2 regions of the Brevibacillus sp. FIR094 genome follow, and region 2 is predicted to be linked to the other one. Evidence: predicted binding sites of a transcription regulator. Region 2 holds the regulator's gene; the other holds the start of a gene.
The links. Region 2 encodes LexA, which represses DNA repair genes until DNA is damaged. Its sites were predicted from a motif close to CGAACATATGTTCG; they were not measured.
Positions count from the first base shown of each region.

Region 1: recA (recombinase RecA) is a predicted target of LexA. The motif match lies at 2,332-2,345, and genes of this name have one in related genera.

Region 1 is NZ_JBEAES010000018.1:10,751-15,008, reverse strand. It holds gene ACQ5DJ_RS17225 (competence/damage-inducible protein A) at 1-667, shown strand, start outside; gene ACQ5DJ_RS17220 (DEAD/DEAH box helicase) at 676-2,265, shown strand; gene recA (recombinase RecA) at 2,431-3,489, shown strand; gene ACQ5DJ_RS17210 (RecX family transcriptional regulator) at 3,561-4,202, shown strand.
Region 2 is NZ_JBEAES010000007.1:221,969-226,226, reverse strand. It holds gene ACQ5DJ_RS08195 (DUF4269 domain-containing protein) at 1-570, opposite strand, end outside; gene ACQ5DJ_RS08190 (DUF456 domain-containing protein) at 679-1,164, shown strand; gene lexA (transcriptional repressor LexA) at 1,215-1,838, opposite strand; gene yneA (cell division suppressor protein YneA) at 1,998-2,336, shown strand; gene ACQ5DJ_RS08175 (DUF896 domain-containing protein) at 2,413-2,610, shown strand; gene crcB (fluoride efflux transporter CrcB) at 2,707-3,072, shown strand; gene ACQ5DJ_RS08165 (HelD family protein) at 3,111-4,258, shown strand, end outside.

The DNA.
Region 1 (4,258 bases), on a different contig from region 2:
GGAGGAAAAACTGCTCGATCTGATCGAAAAGCAGGACAATCCGACGATCGCGCCATACGCCAAAGAATTCGAAGTAACGCTACGGATTACGGCAAAAGCTGCTACAGTCGAAGAAGGGGAAGCCCTAATCTTGCCTGTAGAAAAAGAAATTCTCAGCCGTGTTGGCCAGTATATGTACGGGATTGGCGAGAAATCGTCGTTGCATGATGTACTGGTTTCTGAGCTAAAAATGAGAAATGAGACGATTGCTTGTGCAGAAAGCTGCACAGGAGGAGCAATTGCCTCGTTGATTACCTCTGTGCCGGGAAGCTCGCAAGTGTTTCGTGGCGGGGTAGTCTGCTACACCAATGAAGTGAAAAATCAGCTACTCGAAGTACCTGATTCCATTTTGCAAACTGATGGGGCAGTCAGTGAGAAAACAGCTCAATTGCTGGCTGAACATGTAAGAGAAAAGCTGGGAGCTACTTACGGGATTTCTGTTACGGGAGTGGCTGGACCCGATCCTTCCGAGGGCAAGCCTGTTGGCCTTGTTTACGTAGGGATTGCGGCAGAAGGAATACCTACAGTTGTAAAAGAACTGCGCCTTGCCGGAAGAAGGCATGCAATCGTTGGGCGTGCCGCTAAATACGCGTTGTTTTATGCGCTGCAAATGCAAAAAGAAAGGTGATTTTTTTCATGACGATTTTTTCCGATTTTCCTTTACATAAATCTATTCTGCAAGCGATTCACGATATGGGCTTCGAGGAGCCATCACCGATTCAGGCAGCTTGCATTCCAAAAGTTCTGGATGGCGGAGACCTGATTGGTCAAGCACAGACAGGTACTGGTAAGACTGCTGCATTCGGGATTCCACTTGTAGAAAAGATTACGCCTGCCAATCGTGTACAAGCGATTGTGCTGACCCCAACTCGTGAGCTGGCTATACAGGTTGCGGGAGAGCTCTTGCGCATCTCGAAATACAACAAAGTTCGTACGCTGCCAATCTATGGCGGACAATCGATCGGACATCAAATTCGTGCACTGCGTCAAGGTGTACAAATCGTTGTAGGTACTCCTGGCCGTGTTATGGACCACTTGCGCCGTAAAACATTGAAGCTGGATCACGTGCATACACTCGTTTTGGATGAAGCGGATGAAATGCTGGACATGGGCTTCATCGAAGATATCGAGACGATCATCACAGATATGCCGGAAGAGCGTCAAACCTTGCTGTTCTCTGCGACGATGCCGCCAGAAATCAAGCGTTTGGCTACCCGTTACATGAAACAGCCGCAAACGATCGCGGTTAGCCGTGAAGAAGTAACGGCGCCATTGATCGAACAGGTATACTACAAAGTGTTTGACCGTAACAAAGTAGAGAGCCTTTGCCGCATCTTGGACAGTGAGGATGTCGAGCTGGGTATCATTTTCTGCCGCACCAAGCGCGGTGTAGATGAGCTGTCCGAAGTGCTGCAATCCCGCGGATACCTTGCGGACGGATTGCATGGCGACTTGTCACAGGCACAACGTGACAAGGTCATGAATGCGTTCCGTGAGGGCTCGATTGAATTCTTGATCGCAACTGACGTAGCAGCACGCGGTATCGACGTAGGAAACGTCTCTCACGTAATCAACTACGATATTCCACAAGACTCTGAGAGCTACGTACACCGTATTGGTCGTACTGGTCGCGCAGGTCGCAAAGGAATTGCGATGACGCTGGTTACGCCTCGTGAAGTAAGACAAATGATGTTTATCCAAAAGCAGACAAAAGCACAAGTGCTCTCTCGCAATGTTCCTTCCTTGGAGGAAGTGGCTGAGCGCAAACAAGAGCAATTGCGTGAACAGTTGACTAGCCTTTTGGAAAGCGATGCAATCGCGGATATGTATCAAAAAGTAGCGGATGCTCTCGTAGGTCAATACCCGGCTGAAAAAGTAGCAGCTGCTGCATTGCACCTGGCATTCCATACCGAAGCGGGACAAGGGCAGGAAGCAGAAGCGTACAACTTTGGTGAGACAGGCGCAGCAAAAGGTATGGTTCGCTTCTTCCTGAACGTAGGCCGCAATGCGAACATGAAGCCACAGGATCTGGTACGAGAGATCTCTGAATCTGTGGGTATCCCAGGAAAATCAGTAGGTCGCATCGACATTTTCGAGAACTTCACGTTTGTTGAGGTTCCAGAAGAGGTAGCGGCATTCGTATATGAGTCACTGCGTCAAACGCGTATCAACGGAAAACGAATCAATCTGGAGCCTGCAAAGCCTCGCGGAGCAAAGCGTTCCTAATTCGATAGAAATGAGAAGCAGCCATTTCGCTGGGAGCAACCAGGAAATGGCTGCTTTTTATCGATGCGAATATTTGTTCGCAAAAAATACTTGGCAAACACTTCTGTCTCGAGGTATGATGAAGACAAGCAAAAGAGATGCGAAAATTGAAAGGGTGTGTACCATTTGTCAGATCGTCGCGCAGCTTTGGAGAGTGCATTGCGTCAAATAGAAAAGCAATTCGGAAAAGGTTCCATTATGAAGTTGGGGGAAGTATCCAACATCCAGATTTCTACGGCTTCTAGCGGTGCACTTGCTCTAGATATCGCACTTGGTGTGGGTGGGTTCCCACGCGGACGGATTGTTGAGATTTACGGACCAGAGTCTTCTGGTAAAACAACAGTAGCGCTTCATGCCATCGCAGAAGTGCAAAGACAGGGTGGACAAGCTGCTTTTATCGATGCTGAGCATGCCCTGGATCCGGTTTACGCTGCTAAGCTGGGTGTGAACATCGATGAATTGCTGTTGTCCCAACCAGACACTGGTGAGCAAGCTTTGGAGATCGCGGAAGCACTGGTGCGCTCTGGTGCAGTAGACATTATCGTAGTCGACTCCGTTGCGGCACTCGTGCCAAAAGCAGAGATCGAAGGCGAGATGGGAGATTCCCACGTAGGTTTGCAAGCACGCTTGATGTCCCAAGCACTCCGCAAACTATCTGGTGCCATCAACAAGTCCAAAACGATTGCAATCTTCATCAACCAGCTTCGTGAAAAAGTGGGAGTTATGTTCGGTAACCCAGAAACAACTCCAGGTGGACGCGCTTTGAAGTTCTACGCGAGTGTTCGCTTGGATGTTCGTAAAGCGGAATCTATCAAAGTCGGCAACGACATTTTGGGTAGCAAGACGAAGATTAAGGTCGTGAAAAATAAAGTAGCACCACCATTCAAGGTTGCTGAAGTGGATATCATGTACGGCGAAGGTATTTCCAGAGAAGGTAGCATTCTCGACATCGGTTCTGAGATTGATGTCGTGCAAAAGAGTGGTGCTTGGTATTCCTTCAACGAAGAGCGACTCGGCCAAGGTAGAGAGAATTCGAAGGTCTTCCTGAAGGAAAATCCGCACATCGCATCGCAGATTGAAACAAAAGTGCGCGAATACTTTAGCCTAAACCCTGGTTCTGTTCCAGAAGGTGAAGCTGTAAATGACCCAGAGCAAGATGAAGAGCCTGCATTTGATTTGGAGTAATGGGAAGGTAAACAGCAGCCTGTCGATAAGACAGGCTGTTATTTTAGCTTTTGCGAAAGGAGTGAAGAATGATGAAGAGCGGGCTTATTACCGCCGTCCACCGGGACACCAAACAAAAGCACCGTTACCATATCGATGTAGAAGGCGAGTATGCATTTACCGTACATGAAGACATACTGGTAAAGTACAACCTGTTTAAAGGAACAGAATTAGATGAAGCATTTTACAGAGAAGTCCTGGTAGCAGAAGAGAAGCACAAGGCGTATTTAGGTGCCCTGCGATATCTCGGCATACGCCCGCGGACAAGCAGTCAGCTACATTCCTATTTGATAGAGAAGGGATTTTCTACGCAGATTGCCGAAGAGATATGCCAGCGCTGCAAGGATCAACGCTACATCGATGATGAAGCATTTGCGAAGCAATGGGTAGACGAGCGATTGCGATTGAAGCCGAGGAGCCCGTATATGCTGCGTATGGAGCTTACCCAGCGTGGAGTGGATAGAGCGATTGTAGAGGACGCAGTACGTGGCGTGTCTAGGCAGGCTGAACTAGATGCTGCTCGAGCATTGATAGAGAAGAAGGCGCGGCGCATAGAGGGTGCACCGAACCCCGATGAAGAACGCAAGTTGCTGTCCATGCTGATGCGCAAGGGATTCTCACATGCGATCATTCAACAAATGCGTGAAGAATTGCGTCATAGAAGCGATAGTTAGGGCCAACTCTATTTGCATGATCTTGACAATTCTTGTTCACAAATAATAAAATAGGT
Region 2 (4,258 bases):
CTTTTGCAGGAGCTGAACTCTTTGTTGTAATTCCTGTTCGGTTAACGGTTCCAATTGCAACAAGGCCTCGTATGGATCATCACCCGGAATCTGAAAGTATCGAGCAAATGCAGGCTCTGTTTTGATGCCGCTTTGCTTCAGAGCCCTGATGTGTTGGTACGCATCCAAGCCTCCTATTTCTAACAATCGTGCTTCGATTTCCATATGACGATAGGCGTTTTGCTTTTCGACAGCTACCGGTTGAGCAAACAATTCAAACCAAAAGTCAGCTGTGAAAAACGAGATAACGCACGTGGGAATACTTTTTACATCTAGGTGTGTCACTTCAAATCCGAGCAAGTAGCCAAATGCTGTACGAGCAGCCTGCTCAAACTGTTCCAGATTATGACTCTCGCAAATAATATCCAGATCGCTTTGTTTGACGTCAATGTCCAATGGGATGGTTCCGGCAAGCACTGGACGGTAATCGGATAGTACTTTCATAATGTGCGTCTGTTGAATCGCTTCCCACGCTGCTTTTTGACGCATGGTTCCTCTGCCCAAGTAAGAGAGATCATGCCAATTTCTCATGAGACTACCTCCCTGTCTACTTTCTTTTAAAATAGTTTAGACAAAAGTGAATAAGTACGCAACGAAATCGGTAATCACTCGTATACCTAAAGGAAGGGAGTGTAGTAGATGGAAATATTTTTGTGGGTAGTGGTTGTGTTATTGTTCTTGCTAAGCATCGCAGGAATTTTCTTACCCGTTTTACCTGATACGATATTACTGTGGGCGGGCTTTTTGCTCTATCACTTTTTCATTGCAGACCCGGGAGCGGGATTGCCGGCATCCTTTTGGTGGGGAATGGTCGTTCTAAGTATTCTGCTTTACGGTGCTGACTTGCTGACGAATATGTATTTCGTGAAAAGATACGGAGGGTCCAAGTGGTCGTCCATTGCTGCTGCGGTCGGAATTGTTCTCGGGATTTTCGTTTTCCCACCGTTTGGTATGCTGATCTTGCCGTTCGTATTCGTCGTTCTCGTAGAGTTGGTGGTGCAGAAGCAGTCGATGGAGCGAGCAGTGAAAGCGGGCGTAGGCTCACTGATCGGATTTTTGGGAAGTGCAGTCGTAAAAGTGATCCTGCAAGTTACGATGATCATCTGGTTTTTTATCGCCAGATAATAGATAGAAAACGAAAAGGACAGCCTAGGCTGTCCTTTTTTACGTGGAAACTAGTGAATGAGTCGATAAACACCGATGACTTTACCGAGAATGGTGACATGCTCAAGGATGATCGGTTCCATCGTGGCATTTTCCGGTTGGAGACGGAAGTGATTTTTTTCTTTGAAAAATCTTTTAACGGTCGCTTCATCTTCTTCTGTCATGGCTACGACAATGTCACCATTGTTCGCTACGTGCTGTTGGCGAACAATGACGTAGTCTCCGTCGAGAATCCCGGCATCAATCATACTGTTCCCGGAGACGCGCAGCATATAGACCTTGTCAGAAGTCACGATATTGTCTGGAAGCGGGAAGTATTCTTCCACATCCTCAATGGCTGTAATCGGTTGTCCAGCGGTTACTTTGCCGATTACTGGCACACGGACGACTGAGTCTTCGAAATTGTCTTGAAAACGATCTTCATCTGATAGCAATTCGATGGCACGAGGTTTGGTAGGATCTCGACGAATGAGGCCTTTTTTCTCCAAGCGTGCCAAATGCCCATGTACCGTTGAGCTGGAAGCTAGTCCAACAGCCTCCCCAATTTCACGTACAGAAGGCGGATATCCTTTATCACGAACTTCCTTTCGTATGAACTCGATGATGGCTTGTTGTCTACTCGATAATTTTGACATAGAAAGACACCCCTGATTTCTCGAACATATTTTCCTATATTATACCATGGGAGCTTGCGTTCGACAAACATAAGTTCGATTCATTGTTGACATGAACATATGTTCTCATTTATTATGAGGCTACTGATCAGAACATATGTTTGTGAGGAGGCCATTATTATGAATTCATTGACAGTACGTAATCGTTTCGAGAAAAAAGAAGAACGTCTTGTTCGTTTTGGTATCACGAGAGGACAAGCTCTCTTGTTTCTTATTACATTTACTCTCTTTTTTTATTTGTTGACCGAACTAGTGTTTGCTTCTTCTCCAATAGAGGATCCACAAGGCATAGAAGTAACGGTACAATCTGGAGATAGCCTATGGTCGTTAGCAGTTCAATACAATACAGACGAGCATATGGATGTTCGCGACTATATAATAGAGATTAAGGATGCGAACGGCTTAGAGAACAACAGGATTTACCCAGGTCAGACTCTCATCCTTCCCGATACTCCGTAAGTGTTCGGCTGTCTTGCGGGATCATTCGAATGTGGTATAATGAAGCGGCACTACTACAGAGTGGGAGGAACCAGCAGTGGTATCTGACGCAGAAATTAAACGCATCAACGAATTGGTCAAAAAATCGCGCGAAGAAGGTTTGACCGAAGAGGAAAAGCTCGAACAAAAAGCATTGCGCCAAAAGTACATTGACGCCGTTAAGCTTTCATTGAGAGCAAATTTGGATTCCATCCGATATGTGGAAGACCTTGAAGAAAATAAGCCAAAACAGTAAGATAACAATTACTGATACGACAGACATCCTCGCTTGACGCTAGGGTGTCTTTTTCTGTGACAAACATAAGGCATTGATAGCAAGGGAGGGAAAGCGATGGCGTGGATAGCTGTGGCGGTTGGTGGAGCAGTTGGCTCTCTTTTGCGCTACCTATTGTCTTTGCTCGCGAATCAGCCGGGATGGCCGTGGGGAACCTGGATCGCCAATGTTTGTGGATCTTTGATCATCGGCATCTTGTTCGTGCTGGGGAAAGAACGTGGCTTTTTATCTCCGACACTCTATCTCTTATTTGCAACGGGGGTCATGGGAGGATTTACGACTTTCTCTAGCTTCTCCTTGGAAGTGGTCTCTTTTTGGGGAGAAGGCCACCTATTGCGTGGCACTTTGTACGCTCTCCTCAGTTTGGGAGTCGGTCTACTTTCTTGTGCGGTTGGAATATGGTTGGCTAGGCAATGGTCCTGATGCGTTCAATGACACGATACATGTGAGGGGGAATGAATGTGAGTACACAGCATCGTGATTATGAATTGGAACAAAAAAAGCTGGATGAAACAATTTCAGCGATCGACGAAGAAATGGAGCAGCTTCGCAATGATATTCACGAGGCAACAGATGATTATGTCAAACAGGTCGTTAACTATAAAAAGGCTAAGGAATTGCGCTACCTGGAAGATCAGGGTCGAGAGAAGCCTTATTTCGGCAGAGTGGATTTCTTAAAGGATGAAATCTACGAGCTGGATCAGGTCTACATAGGAAAACGGGGAATTGTACGCAGCGATACGTTTGATTCTGTGGTCGTGGATTGGCGCGCGCCTATCGCCAGTCTTTATTATACCGGAGAGAGCAAAGAAGCGTTTTACCGGATGGGACGCGAGATCGTGCGTGGTGAAGTTCGATTAAAGCGTAATTTTGCGATCGAAGACGGAAAGATCGTAGGCATCTATGATGGAGCGGTAAAAGAAACGATTAATCGCGAAATGGGGCATCCTGACGAATTTTTGCAAGAGGGCTTCATTGATGAATTTTTGGCAGCCAATCTGAATCAAGCGAACGATAGCAGACTAAAAGACATCGTTGCTACGATTCAATCCGAGCAAAATGATATTATCCGGGCGGAAAAAGAACGGCCCATTGTTGTGCAAGGAGTAGCGGGGAGCGGAAAAACAACGATTGCTTTGCACCGACTCTCTTATTTGATTTATAACTACCAGGATTCCATGATGTCCAAAAAGTTCATGGTGTTTGCGCCTAACCGGATGTTTCTTACCTATATATCCGAGGTTTTACCTGAGCTGGGAGTCGATGATGTTCAACAGTCTACCTTTGTAGATTGGGCAGCGCGTCTTGTGAAGCCTCTGCTGCCAAAAGGATGGAGAATCGTGAGTCCCGATAAGCCTCTTCAATTGTTCTTCGAAGAGGGGCAGGATGAGCGCCAGCAAGAAATGACGCGAAACAGACTTCGCTTCAAAGGATCGCTCGCTTGTCGGGAGGCGCTGGAGCAATACATTCGGCATATCGTCGAAACGAGAATTCCTTTCAAGAAGCTCAGCTTTTTATACAACAAAACGAAGCAAGTATTTTCCATTCCAGGTGATTTTATTCTCCAATGCTTCTTGGAGCAATTCGCAAATATGCCGTATCATCGACG